DNA from 2 places in the Salinicola sp. JS01 genome. Region 2 is predicted to be linked to the other one. Evidence: predicted binding sites of a transcription regulator. Region 2 holds the regulator's gene; the other holds the start of a gene.
What was found. Region 2 encodes PhoB, which activates phosphate uptake and scavenging genes when phosphate is short. Its sites were predicted from a motif close to TGTCATANNNNTGTCANA; they were not measured.

Region 1: a site for PhoB is predicted at 4,181-4,198, ahead of QO259_RS02650 (DUF6482 family protein). Genes of this name have one in related genera too.

What each region holds. Positions count from the first base shown of each region.
Region 1 is NZ_CP127244.1:535,720-541,263, forward strand. Features, by position in the region: gene rplI (50S ribosomal protein L9) at 1-304, shown strand, start outside; gene dnaB (replicative DNA helicase) at 551-1,936, shown strand; gene QO259_RS02640 (hypothetical protein) at 1,965-2,258, shown strand; gene QO259_RS02645 (bifunctional diguanylate cyclase/phosphodiesterase) at 2,371-4,143, shown strand; gene QO259_RS02650 (DUF6482 family protein) at 4,313-4,615, shown strand; gene QO259_RS02655 (cryptochrome/photolyase family protein) at 4,752-5,544, opposite strand, start outside.
Region 2 is NZ_CP127244.1:4,004,442-4,009,985, reverse strand. Features, by position in the region: gene QO259_RS18325 (methyl-accepting chemotaxis protein) at 1-134, opposite strand, end outside; gene phoR (phosphate regulon sensor histidine kinase PhoR) at 493-1,842, opposite strand; gene phoB (phosphate regulon transcriptional regulator PhoB) at 1,851-2,540, opposite strand; gene ubiA (4-hydroxybenzoate octaprenyltransferase) at 2,739-3,632, opposite strand; gene QO259_RS18305 (amino acid permease) at 3,897-5,411, shown strand; gene QO259_RS18300 (glutamine synthetase family protein) at 5,448-5,544, shown strand, end outside.

The sequences.
Region 1 (5,544 bases), 960 kb from region 2:
ATCCCAGCGTGCCGAGCTCGAAGCTCAGGCCGCTGCACGCAAGGCAGAAGCCGAAAGCCGTGCCGAACAGCTGTCCGAGATCGAACTGTCGCTGGTCGCCAAAGCGGGCGATGAAGGCAAGCTGTTCGGTTCCATCGGGCCGCGCGACCTGGCCGAAGCGCTGGTCCAGGCCGGTCTCGACGTCGCCAAGAGCGAAGTGCGCATGCCGGAAGGTCCGATTCGCCAGACCGGCGAATACGACATCGCGCTGCAGCTGCACGCCGAAGTCAGCACCAGCGTTCGCGTCGTGGTGGTTGCCGAGTAATCGGTCTCCCCGCGCAGCGACGCTCAAGGCACGTGGGGCCCAGGCCCCACGTGCCTTTTTTCATGGGCGCGTGTCTCCCATGAGCGCGTGTCGCGAGGGGCCGGCACGGCCACGAGGCAGCGCTGGGCGTGGCGAGCCGCTGCGCCGGCTGGGTAGAATGTGCGGCAAATCGTTTGGGGCAAATCGTGTGCGCCAAATAATGTGCGGCAAGCTCCGCCAGCGGATTGTCGAGGGTGATGGTCAGGCATGAACGAACGCGTCGATAACGATCAAGAGACGGCCAAGCTCAAGCTGCCGCCGCACTCGCTGGAGGCGGAACAGTCGGTGCTGGGCGGGCTGATGCTCGACAACTCCAGCTGGGACACGGTCTCCGAGCGACTGGTGGCGGACGACTTCTACCGTCAGGAGCACCGGCTCACCTACAACGCCATGGCCGAGCTGGCCGAGGCGACCCAGCCGCTCGACGTGGTCACCCTGTCGGAAGCGCTGGAGCGGCGCGATCAGCTCGAGAGCGTGGGCGGGTTGGCCTACCTGGCGGAGCTGGCGCGCAACACGCCCTCGGCGGGCAACATTCGTGCCTATGCCGATATCGTGCGCGAGCGGGCCACCCTGCGTAAGCTGATCCAGGCCTCGCGTCAGATCGCCGACAGCGCCTACTCCCCGGATGGGCGCGCCTCCGACGAGCTGGTCAACGAGGCCGAGCGGCTGGTGTTCCAGATCAGCGAGTCGCGGCCCAAGTTCGGCGGCCCCCAGGGCATGAGTCAGCTGTTGACCAAGGCGGTCGATCGGATCGACGAGCTGTTCAACATGAAGGGCCAGATGACCGGTATCTCGACCGGCTTCCGCGATCTCGACGAGATGACCTCGGGGCTGCAGCCGTCGGATCTGGTGATCATTGCCGGGCGCCCGTCGATGGGTAAGACCACCTTCGCCATGAACCTGGTCGAGCATGCGGTGGTTGCCGGCGACAAGCCGGTGATCGTGTTCTCGATGGAAATGCCGGCAGAGTCGCTGATGCTGCGTATGCTGTCGTCGCTGGGGCGGATCGACCAGACCCGAGTGAGGACCGGCCAGCTCGAGGACGAGGACTGGCCGCGGCTGACCTCGGCGGTCAACCTGCTCAAGGACAAGCAGCTGTTCATCGACGATACCCCGGCGCTGTCGCCCAACGAGCTGCGCTCGCGGGTACGGCGTATCGCCCGCGAGCACGGCAACATCGGGCTGGTGATGATCGACTACCTGCAGCTGATGCAGGTGCCGGGGCTATCCGAGAACCGCACCGCGGAGATCTCCGAGATCTCGCGCTCGCTCAAGGGCGTGGCCAAGGAGTTCAACTGCCCGGTGGTGTCGCTGTCGCAGCTCAACCGCTCGCTCGAGCAGCGCCCCAACAAGCGCCCGGTGATGTCGGACCTGCGCGAGTCCGGCGCCATCGAGCAGGACGCCGACGTCATCGCCTTCGTCTACCGTGACGAGGTCTACAATAGCGATAACCCCGACAACAAGGGGCTGGCCGAGCTGATCATCGGCAAGCAGCGTAACGGCCCCATCGGCACCGTACACATGGCGTTCATCGGCAAGTACACCCGATTCGAGGACCTGGCCCCGGACAGCTATGGCCAGCATTACGAGTAACGCATCAACGGTTTGAGGAGTCACACCTATGGCAGGCGGTTTTCAGCGTGGGCGACGCCAGCGCGTCCCCAAGATCGAGGTTCGCGGGCAACTGGAAAAGCTCGAACGCGAGGGGCCGTTCAAGGAGTGGCTGGGCATGCCGGATCTCTATCGGCACTGGCTGACCGTGGACGGTGAACTCTACAGCTACCAGACCGAAGACGCGGAGTTGCCGGTGGTGGTGGGTGACCGTGTGGTATTCCGCTACAAGGAAGCCAAGGCGGGGCGCTGGATCGACCGCAACTCCCTGGGCAAGGCGATCGACCCCTCCGCGTACCAGTAAGTTCCGACCCGCCGCCCGGCAGAGTTCATGCCGGGCGCGCCGAACGGCGGCGAGGCCTGTTGGCGGGCCTGCTGTCATCTTTCTGTCATGTGCTGCTGCGACGCTGGCAGACATGAACTCTGCCACCAATGTGCCCGCCGTTCCCGCGCTTCAGCGTCTGCTCGACGCGCGCGATCTGCGCATGCATTTCCAGCCCATCGTCAGCGTGCCGACTGCTCGCGTGCTGGGCTATGAAGCGCTGGCACGCGGCCCCCAGGGGTCGCCTTACGCCTCGCCGTTGCCGCTGTTCTGCGCCGCCCGCGAGGCCGGCCAATTGGCACCGCTGGAGCGGCTCTGTCGCGAGCGAGCGGTCGAGAGCTGGGTCGCCACCGGGCTCAGCGAGCTGCTGTTTCTCAATGTCACGCCCGAAGTGTTGATCGATCCTGCGCATATCGGCGGCCAGACCGTGGCGCTGCTGGCAGCGCACGGTCTGAGCCCGCAGCAGATCGTGATCGAGATCACCGAGCAGTCGCCGGGCATCGAGCCGCGGCTGATGGCGGAAGCGGCCCAGCACTACCAGACGATGGGTTTCGCCATCGCCCTGGACGACCTCGGCGACGGCTATGCCGGGCTGCGCCTGTGGTCGCAGCTCAATCCCGATTACGTCAAGCTCGACCGTCACTTCGTCAGCGGCCTGGACCACGACAGGGTCAAGCGCCGTTTCGTGCGTTCGATCATCGATATCGCCCACAGTCTGGGTAGCCGCGTGGTCGCTGAAGGGGTCGAGCGCGAGGGCGAGCTGCAGGCGCTGGTGGAGCTGGGGGCCGACTTCTATCAGGGCTGGCTGTTCGCGCGGCCCAGCCCAGCACCGCAGGATCAGCGCGCCGAGCTGGAGGCGCAACTGACCGCGCTGGCCGCGGCGCGCCGCCAAAGTGCCTCGACGACCGAAATCCGCCGCCTCTGCGTGGCGCTGCCGACACTTGGCGCCGGAACGAGCATAGCCGAGGCGGCGGAGTGTTTCAGCCGCCTGCCGAATGCCAGTGCGCTGGCGGTGGTCGACCAGCGTCGTCAGCCGCTCGGTCTACTCGGGCGTCAGCAGTTGATGGCGCTGCTGGGCAAGCGCTACGGCTTCGATCTGCACGGCCGTCAGCCGGTCGAAACGGTGATGCAGCGGCGCGCACTCTGTGTGGAAGCGGGCGAGCCCCTGGAGCAGGTCTCGCGCAAGGTGACCGGCCGTGACGAGTCGATGCGCGATGAGGATTTCATCATCACCGACGCTGGCCGCTATCTGGGCATCGGGCATGTCATCAACCTGCTGCAGCTGTTCACCGAGCAGCAGGTGCAGTTGGCGCGGCAGGCCAATCCGCTGACGCAACTACCGGGGAACCGGCCGATCCGCGCCGCGCTCGAGCACTATCAGCGTCAGAACAAGCCCTTCGTCGCCTGCTATCTCGATCTCGATCACTTCAAGCCATTCAACGACCGCTTCGGCTATGCCCTGGGCGATCAGATGATCCTGACCCTGGCGCGGGTGTTGAGCGAAAGCGTAGAGCGTGAGGATTTTCTCGGCCATCTTGGCGGTGACGACTTCATCATGCTGCTCGATAGCGCCGCTGGCCTGCACCGGCGGCTGGCCAGGCTGCAGCACAATTTCGCCGCCGAGAGCCTCGAGCTGCTGCCGGAGACCGAGCGCCTCGCCGGCGGTTTCGAGGCCAAGGATCGCTTCGACCAACTGCGCTTCTTCCCGCATACGCGGCTGTCGATCACCGCGCTGCAGGTGCCGGCTGACGCCCACATCGACAGCTTCGGTGACCTCTGGAGCCGCTTCAAGAGCGCGGCCAAGCGGGCCCCCCACGGGCGCGTGGTGGTGCGACTGCGCGGCGAGCAACGCTACCCGCAGCGGTGATCCTAGGGTGACGTTTTTGTGCTGCAAATGTCGCCGCTGACATATAGTCTTAACAAGAATCCGACCTAATGGTCAGGATGCGCGAGGCCAGCCAGGCCACGCCAGTCGGGTGTCCAGCAGGGATGGCTGGACACCGTATTCGCACATGCAACCCGAACAGGAGGGAACCATGGACCTCAAGGAGCTCACACGCTTTTCCCGCGATCACGACAACTTCGAGATTCGCGTCATCGCCCACGCCGGTAGCCGCTACTACCAAGTGATGGTGGAGCCGGAAGATGGCTCGACGCAGGTGCTGACACGGCGCGGCAAGCCGATGCTGTTCCGCGCACTCGACGATGTCTACGGGGAACTCAAGCAGGCCGGTATCCACCGTGCCTATCTCGTCCAGCAGGTCGCCAACGACGAGATCGTCGGCCACGAGCCGCACTATCACGATCCGTTGCTATCACGCATGCCGCTGGTCTTCTGAGCGCTTCGCTGACCGCTTCCCAGAGCGCTCGCTCCGGCGCTAAATCCGCGCCTCGATCCCAATCGATCCAACGCTTCACACACTCACCGCGGCAAGTCGACGAGGGCTTGCCCGATAGCGGTGGCGTGCGCGCGTATCAGCGGCGCCGATAACCCTCGGCATGCTCGCCGCGGCCATACGGCGGCTCGGTATCCAGGCGGTCGAGGAAGGCGTTCGCCTGCGTCAGGATCGCCTCGCGGCGCGACTGCGCCATCTTGTCCCAGCTGCCATAGATCAGCTTCATGCGCTGATTGCCCTTGAGCCGCTCGCGATGGCGCTCCAGAAAGTGCCAGTAGAGACTGTTGAACGGGCAGGCGTCGTCGCCGGTCACCTGCTTGACGTCGTAACGGCAGTGACGGCAGTGATCCGACATGCGGTCGATGTACTTTCCCGAGGCACAGTAGGGCTTGGAGCCGAGATAGCCGCCGTCGGCATAGAGGGTCATGCCGAGGGTATTGGGCAGCTCGACCCACTCGAAGGCGTCGGCATAGACCGCCAGGTACCAGTCGCACAGGGCGGCGGGAGAGACGCCGCACAGCAGGGCGAAATTGCCGGTCACCATCAGCCGCTGGATATGGTGCGCATAGGCGTTGTCGCGGGTCATCTCGATCGTCCGCTGCAGGCAGCGCAGGTCGGTGTCGCCGCTCCAGTAGAAGGCCGGCAGGCCGCGACGAGCGTTGAGCCGGTTCTCCTGCTTGTAGCCGGGCATACGCTGCCAGTAGATGCCGCGCACGTACTCGCGCCAGCCGAGGATTTGACGAATGAAGCCCTCGGCGGCGTTGATCGGCGCGCGCCCTTCCTGCCAGGCTGTCTCCACCGCCTCGCACACCTCCTGTGGCGAGAGCAGGCCGATGTTCATCGCCGCGGCGAGACGCGAGTGGTAGAGCAGC
Region 2 (5,544 bases):
ACGAAGCTCTTGAGACTCTGGACCCGCTCGGCCATCAGGGTGTCGCGCTTTTCCAGGGCCATCCAGCCCACCAGCACCAGCATGCCGAACCACATCAATCCCACCGTGATCCAGAGTTTTTGCCGCATCGTCATCGCGAAAGCCGTCCTTATCCGAGGTATCTGCCGATTCATGTAGAGGAATGTATTACTAGTCCGCTCACTTTATCGGCAGCACCTACTTAAGATTTAGATAACAATCCGCTGCGCATCGCGCCGTTGCCATGGAAGCGTGCGCGACGAACCCGGTGCGATAAAAAGGGGCGATGGGAAAGGGTCGATGGAAAAAGGGTCGATGGAAAAAGGCCCGCTCAATCGTGAGCTGATGGAGAGTGGATCTAATGCTGAGACCAGTAAGAGCCAGAGGCCAGCGAGAGCCAGGGGACAGCTAGCGTAGGGCAGCCGTGCGTGAAAAGGCGGAAAGAGCCGGGCCGCGCAGTGCCGCCCGCGGCGTTCATGGCTGCGCCGAGATCGCCGGCGTGTTGCCTTCGTCGTTTGTGATCAGACGCGTGGCGGGGAAGACGCAGCGGAAGCGGGCGCCCATGCCGGGTCGGCTGACGATCTCCAACTGAGCATCGTGGCGCAGCAGCACGTGCTTGACGATGGCCAGCCCCAGGCCGGTACCGCCGGTGGCGGCGCTGCGCCCCTTGTCGACGCGGTAGAAGCGCTCGGTCAGGCGCGGGATGTGCACCGGGTCGAAGCCCTCGCCGTCGTCCTCCACCTCGATCGCGGCGCCATCGTGCCAGGGCTTCCAGCGCAGGGTGATACGGCTGCCTTCGGGGGTGTAGCGCACGGCGTTGAAGACTAGGTTGGAGACCGCGCTGCGAATCTCCTTGGTGTTGCCGAGCAGGCGATGAGGCTCGTCGACCTGCAGCGCGATCTGCTGGTGCCCCGCGCTCAGCCCGCGGGCGTCGTCGACGATGCTCTCGAGCAGGGCGCGCACATCGATGGCGTCGCGGTCGTCATTGGGGCTGTCGATCTCCAGGCGTGACAGCAGCAGCAGATCCTCGACCAGGTTCTGCATCCGCGTGGTCTGCGCCTGCATCTGCGAGAAACCGCGCTGCCAGCGGGTCGGCAGCTGATCGGCGTGGTCGGAGTAGGTCTCCAGATAGCCCGCCAGCACGGTCAGCGGGGTGCGCAGCTCGTGGGAGACATTGGCGACGAAGTCGCGGCGCATCATCTCCAGCTGGTGCAGCCGGGTCACGTCGCGCACCATCAGCAGGCGCTCGTCGTCGCCGAACAGGGTGATATGGAACTGCAGGGTGTGCGCGGCGTCGATCGGCGAGGGGATCATGAGCGGCTCGCGGTAGTCGCGGGCCTCGAAGTAGTCGATGAAGCGCGGATCGCGCAGCAGGTTGGTGATCGGCTGGCCGCGGTCGTGGTCGGGCTGCAGGCCGAGCATGTCGGAGGCGGCGCTGTTCCACCACTCCAGGTCGCCGCGCGGATCGAGCATCACCACGCTGTCGCGCATCGCCTCGCAGGAGTCCTGGATGCGCCGCAGGATATCGCGCAGCCGTTGCTGCATCTGGCTCTGCGCTTTCTGGTAGGTGTAGAGGCGGTCGAACAGATCGCCCCAGACGCCGGTACCGGGCGGCGGCGCCTCGCGCGGATGGCGCAGCAGCCACACATAGAGCAGGCGCACGTGGCGTAGATGCAGGAAGACGTAGAGCCCTAGCCCCGCGGCCAGCCCCCAGCCGAGGCCGGCAAACAGCGCGCCGAACAGCTCGCCCAGCAGCGTACCCATCGCGCCGAGCCCGAACAGCATGTAGCCAAGGCGCCACAGCTCGTTGATCCAGTAGCGCACGCTGCGACTTACTCCCTGATCGAAAAGCGGTAACCGGTGCCGCGCACCGTCTGGATCAGATGCTGGTGCTTCTCGCCCAGCGACTTGCGTAGCCGGCGGATATGCACGTCGACGGTGCGCTCCTCGACGTAGACGTTGCCACCCCAGACCTGATCGAGCAACTGGCTACGCGTGTAGGCGCGCTCCTGATGGGTCATGAAGAACTGCAGCAGGCGGTACTCGGTGGGGCCGATCTCCAGCGCGCTGCCGTGGGAGGTGACGCGATGGCTGGCGGGATCGAGCTTGAGCCCCTCGACCTCGACCGCCTCCTCGATGCCCGGTGGCGTGGCCCGGCGCAGCACGGCCTTGAGCCGGGCTACCAGCTCGCGCGGCGAGAACGGCTTGGTGATGTAGTCGTCGGCGCCTGCTTCGAGCCCCTGGACCTTGTTGTCCTCCTCGCCCTTGGCGGTGAGCAGGATGATCGGCATCTCGGCGGTGGCCTCCTCGCGCTTGAGGCGGCGCGCCAGCTCGATCCCGCTGGTGCCCGGCATCATCCAGTCGAGCAGCATCAGGTCCGGCTTGTGGTCCAGCGCCATGGCGTGGGCGCTCTGGGCGTTGTCCGCCTCCAGCACGCGGTAGTCGGCCATCTCCAGCGCCACCGCGATCATTTCGCGGATGGAGGGCTCGTCGTCAACGATGAGTACGGTCTTGGAGCTCATGACAGGCCTCGAGTGAGCCGCCGGAGGAGGCGCGCGTGCAGCGGACAACCTTCCGGCCGTGACAGAACGGTGACGATTACAGCGTGAAAATATGACAAATACGTGACATCGATGTCATCCCTCACATCTCGCATCGAGACCATCGACCCTGGCGGCGACCGCTGGGGGCGCGAAGAGGCGATCGATGAGGGCAGCGGCTCATATCACCGGCCACAGGCTCAGCACCACCCCGGCGAACAGTAAAAGCCCCGACCAGAAGTTGTTGAGAAAGGCCTGGAAGCAGGGGCCGCGCTCGCGCCCACGGATCAGCCACTGCTGATAGACGAAGGTCGCCGCCATCGCCGCCAGCCCCAGCCAGAAGAACCCGCCCAGCGCCAGGCGTGCCCCGATCCCGGCCAGCAGGCCCAGCGTGGCCAGTTGCAGCAGACCGATGATCAGCTTGTCGGCGCGGCCGAACAGGCGCGCGGTGGACTTGACCCCGATATTGATGTCGTCGTCGCGGTCGACCATGGCGTACTGAGTGTCATAGGCCACGGTCCAGGTCAGGTTGGCCAGCAGCAACAGCCACGCCTCCAGCGGCACGCTGCGGCTCACCGCCATGAACGCCATCGGGATGCTCCACGAGAACGCCAGCCCCAGCACCACCTGGGGCAGGTGGGTGTAGCGCTTCATGAACGGATAGAGCGCGGCCAGCGCCACGCCGACGAAGGAGAGCAGCACCGTGGGCAGATTGGTGAAGCAGACCAGCACGAAGGCCGCCGCCACCAGCACCGCGAACAGGGTCTTGGCCTCGTGTTCGCGGATGCGTCCGGTGGCCAGCGGGCGCTCCTTGGTGCGCTTGACGTGGCCGTCGATCTTGCGGTCGGCGTAGTCGTTGACCACGCAGCCGGCGGCGCGCATCAGATAAACGCCGAGCACGAAGATGATCAGGTTGGCGCGGTCCGGCAGGCCGTCGGCGGCGAGCCACAGCGCCCACAGCGTGGGCCACATCAGCAGCCAGGTGCCGATCGGCTTGTCGAGCCGGGTCAGGCGCAGGAAGTCGGGGATTCGCGCCAGGCCGCGGGGGCGTGGCGTGGGGTCGGCGGCGGACATCGAATTCTCCAGAACGGCGAGCGGGACGCGACTGGCTGGACCTTACACCACAACCCCGCCGGCAGCGAGGCGCGGCGATAGGCGTGGCAGTTGGCGCAGCGATAGCGTACGGGGCGTAGCGATAGATATTGCTTTTGTCACGCTGACGCGCTCAGACTCGAGGTGGGCGCGGTCAGCGGATGTCGGCGTCGCTCCTGGGTGTCGATAGACGCTGGCAGCACTGGGATCGCGGAACAGGGTGGCTCGATCCTTGGGAGTAGAACAATGACAAACCACGGTAAACCCGCCGTCGGCATCCACTACCAGCAGCAGGATGCCAGCTATTTCGACAAGCGCGGCCTGCGTCGCCACGCCGGGCCCTGGTCGCTCTGGGCCCTGGGTGTGGGCGCGGTGATCTCGGGCCACTACTCGGGCTGGAACCTGGGGCTCGCCTCGGGCGGCTGGGGCGGCATGGCGATCGCCACCGCGATCATCGCGGTGATGTACCTGGGCCTGACCTTCTGTATCGCCGAGATGTCGCCGGCCCTGCCGCACACCGGTGCGGCCTACTCCTTCGCGCGCTCATCCATGGGGCCCTGGGGCGGTTTCGTCACCGGCCTGTGCGAGAACGTCGAGTACGTGCTCACGCCGGCGGTGATCGTGTTCTTCATCGGCTCTTATCTGGGCAGCATCTTCGAGACGCCGGCGGCGTTCCAGCCGCTGTGGTGGCTGCTGGGCTATCTGCTGTTCGTCGGCCTCAACATCGTCGGGGTCGAGCTGTCGTTCAGGGTGACGCTGGCGGTGACCCTGCTGGCGCTGGCGGTGCTGGTGGTGTTCTGGTTCAGCGCCGTCACCCATCTCGACTTCTCGACCTGGGCGCTGAACATCGCCCCCGGCGGCGGTGAGCTCGAAGGCGGCCACGGACCGCTGCTGCCGATGGGTATCGGTGGGGCGCTAGCGGCGATGCCGTTCGCGGTGTGGCTGTTCCTGGCCATCGAGCAGTTGCCGCTGGCCGCCGAGGAGTCGGTCGACCCGCGGCGTGACATGCCGCGCGGCATCCTGCTCGGCATCACCACCCTGATCGTCTCCGCGACCCTGATCCTGGTGCTCAACCCCGCGGTGGTAGGCGTTGGTAGCTACGCCCTGAGCCAGTCCGGTGAGCCGTTGCTGGATGGTTTCCAGGCGATCTTCGGCGCCGGCACCGCCAAATTCCTCGCGCTGCTGGCGCTGGTCGGGCTGATCGCCAGTTTCCATACCATCATTTTTGCCCAGGGTCGCCAGATCTACTCGCTCTCCCGCGCCGGCTACTTTCCTACCTTCCTCTCGGTGACCCACGGTACGCGCAAGACGCCGTACGTGGCGATGATCGGCGGCGCGCTGGTGGGCATGACCATCATGCTGATCTGCTTCTTCGGCCTCGGCACCCAGGAGGGTTCGGCGGTGATCGGGGGCACGCTGCTCAACATGGCGGTCTTCGGCGCCATGTGCTCCTACATCGCCCAGGCGCTCTCCTTCATTCTGTTGCGTCGCCATCACGCCCATATCGAGCGCCCCTACCGCAGCCCCTTCGGGATTCCCGGCGCCGTGGCGACCCTCGTCATCGCGCTGATGACGATCTACTTCCAGCTCAGCGACAGCACCTATCGGATCGGCGTGATCGGCGTCGCCCTGTGGCTGGCGGTGGGTATCGGCTACTTCGCCTGCGTCGGGCGGCATCGTCTGATCCTGTCACCGGAGGAGGAGTTCGCCATGCAGCGAGGCGAGCAGGCCGAGGCGGGCGACGACGGCCGCGCGGTGTGATCCCGATCTCCCTGACACTGTGAGTGAGGAAAGGCCATGAGTGATCACCAAGCCAGAAGCGTGCGCACCGCCGCCCAGGCGCGCGAACTCGTCGAGGCGCGCGGGCTGAGCCACGTCAAGGTCGGCATGTTCG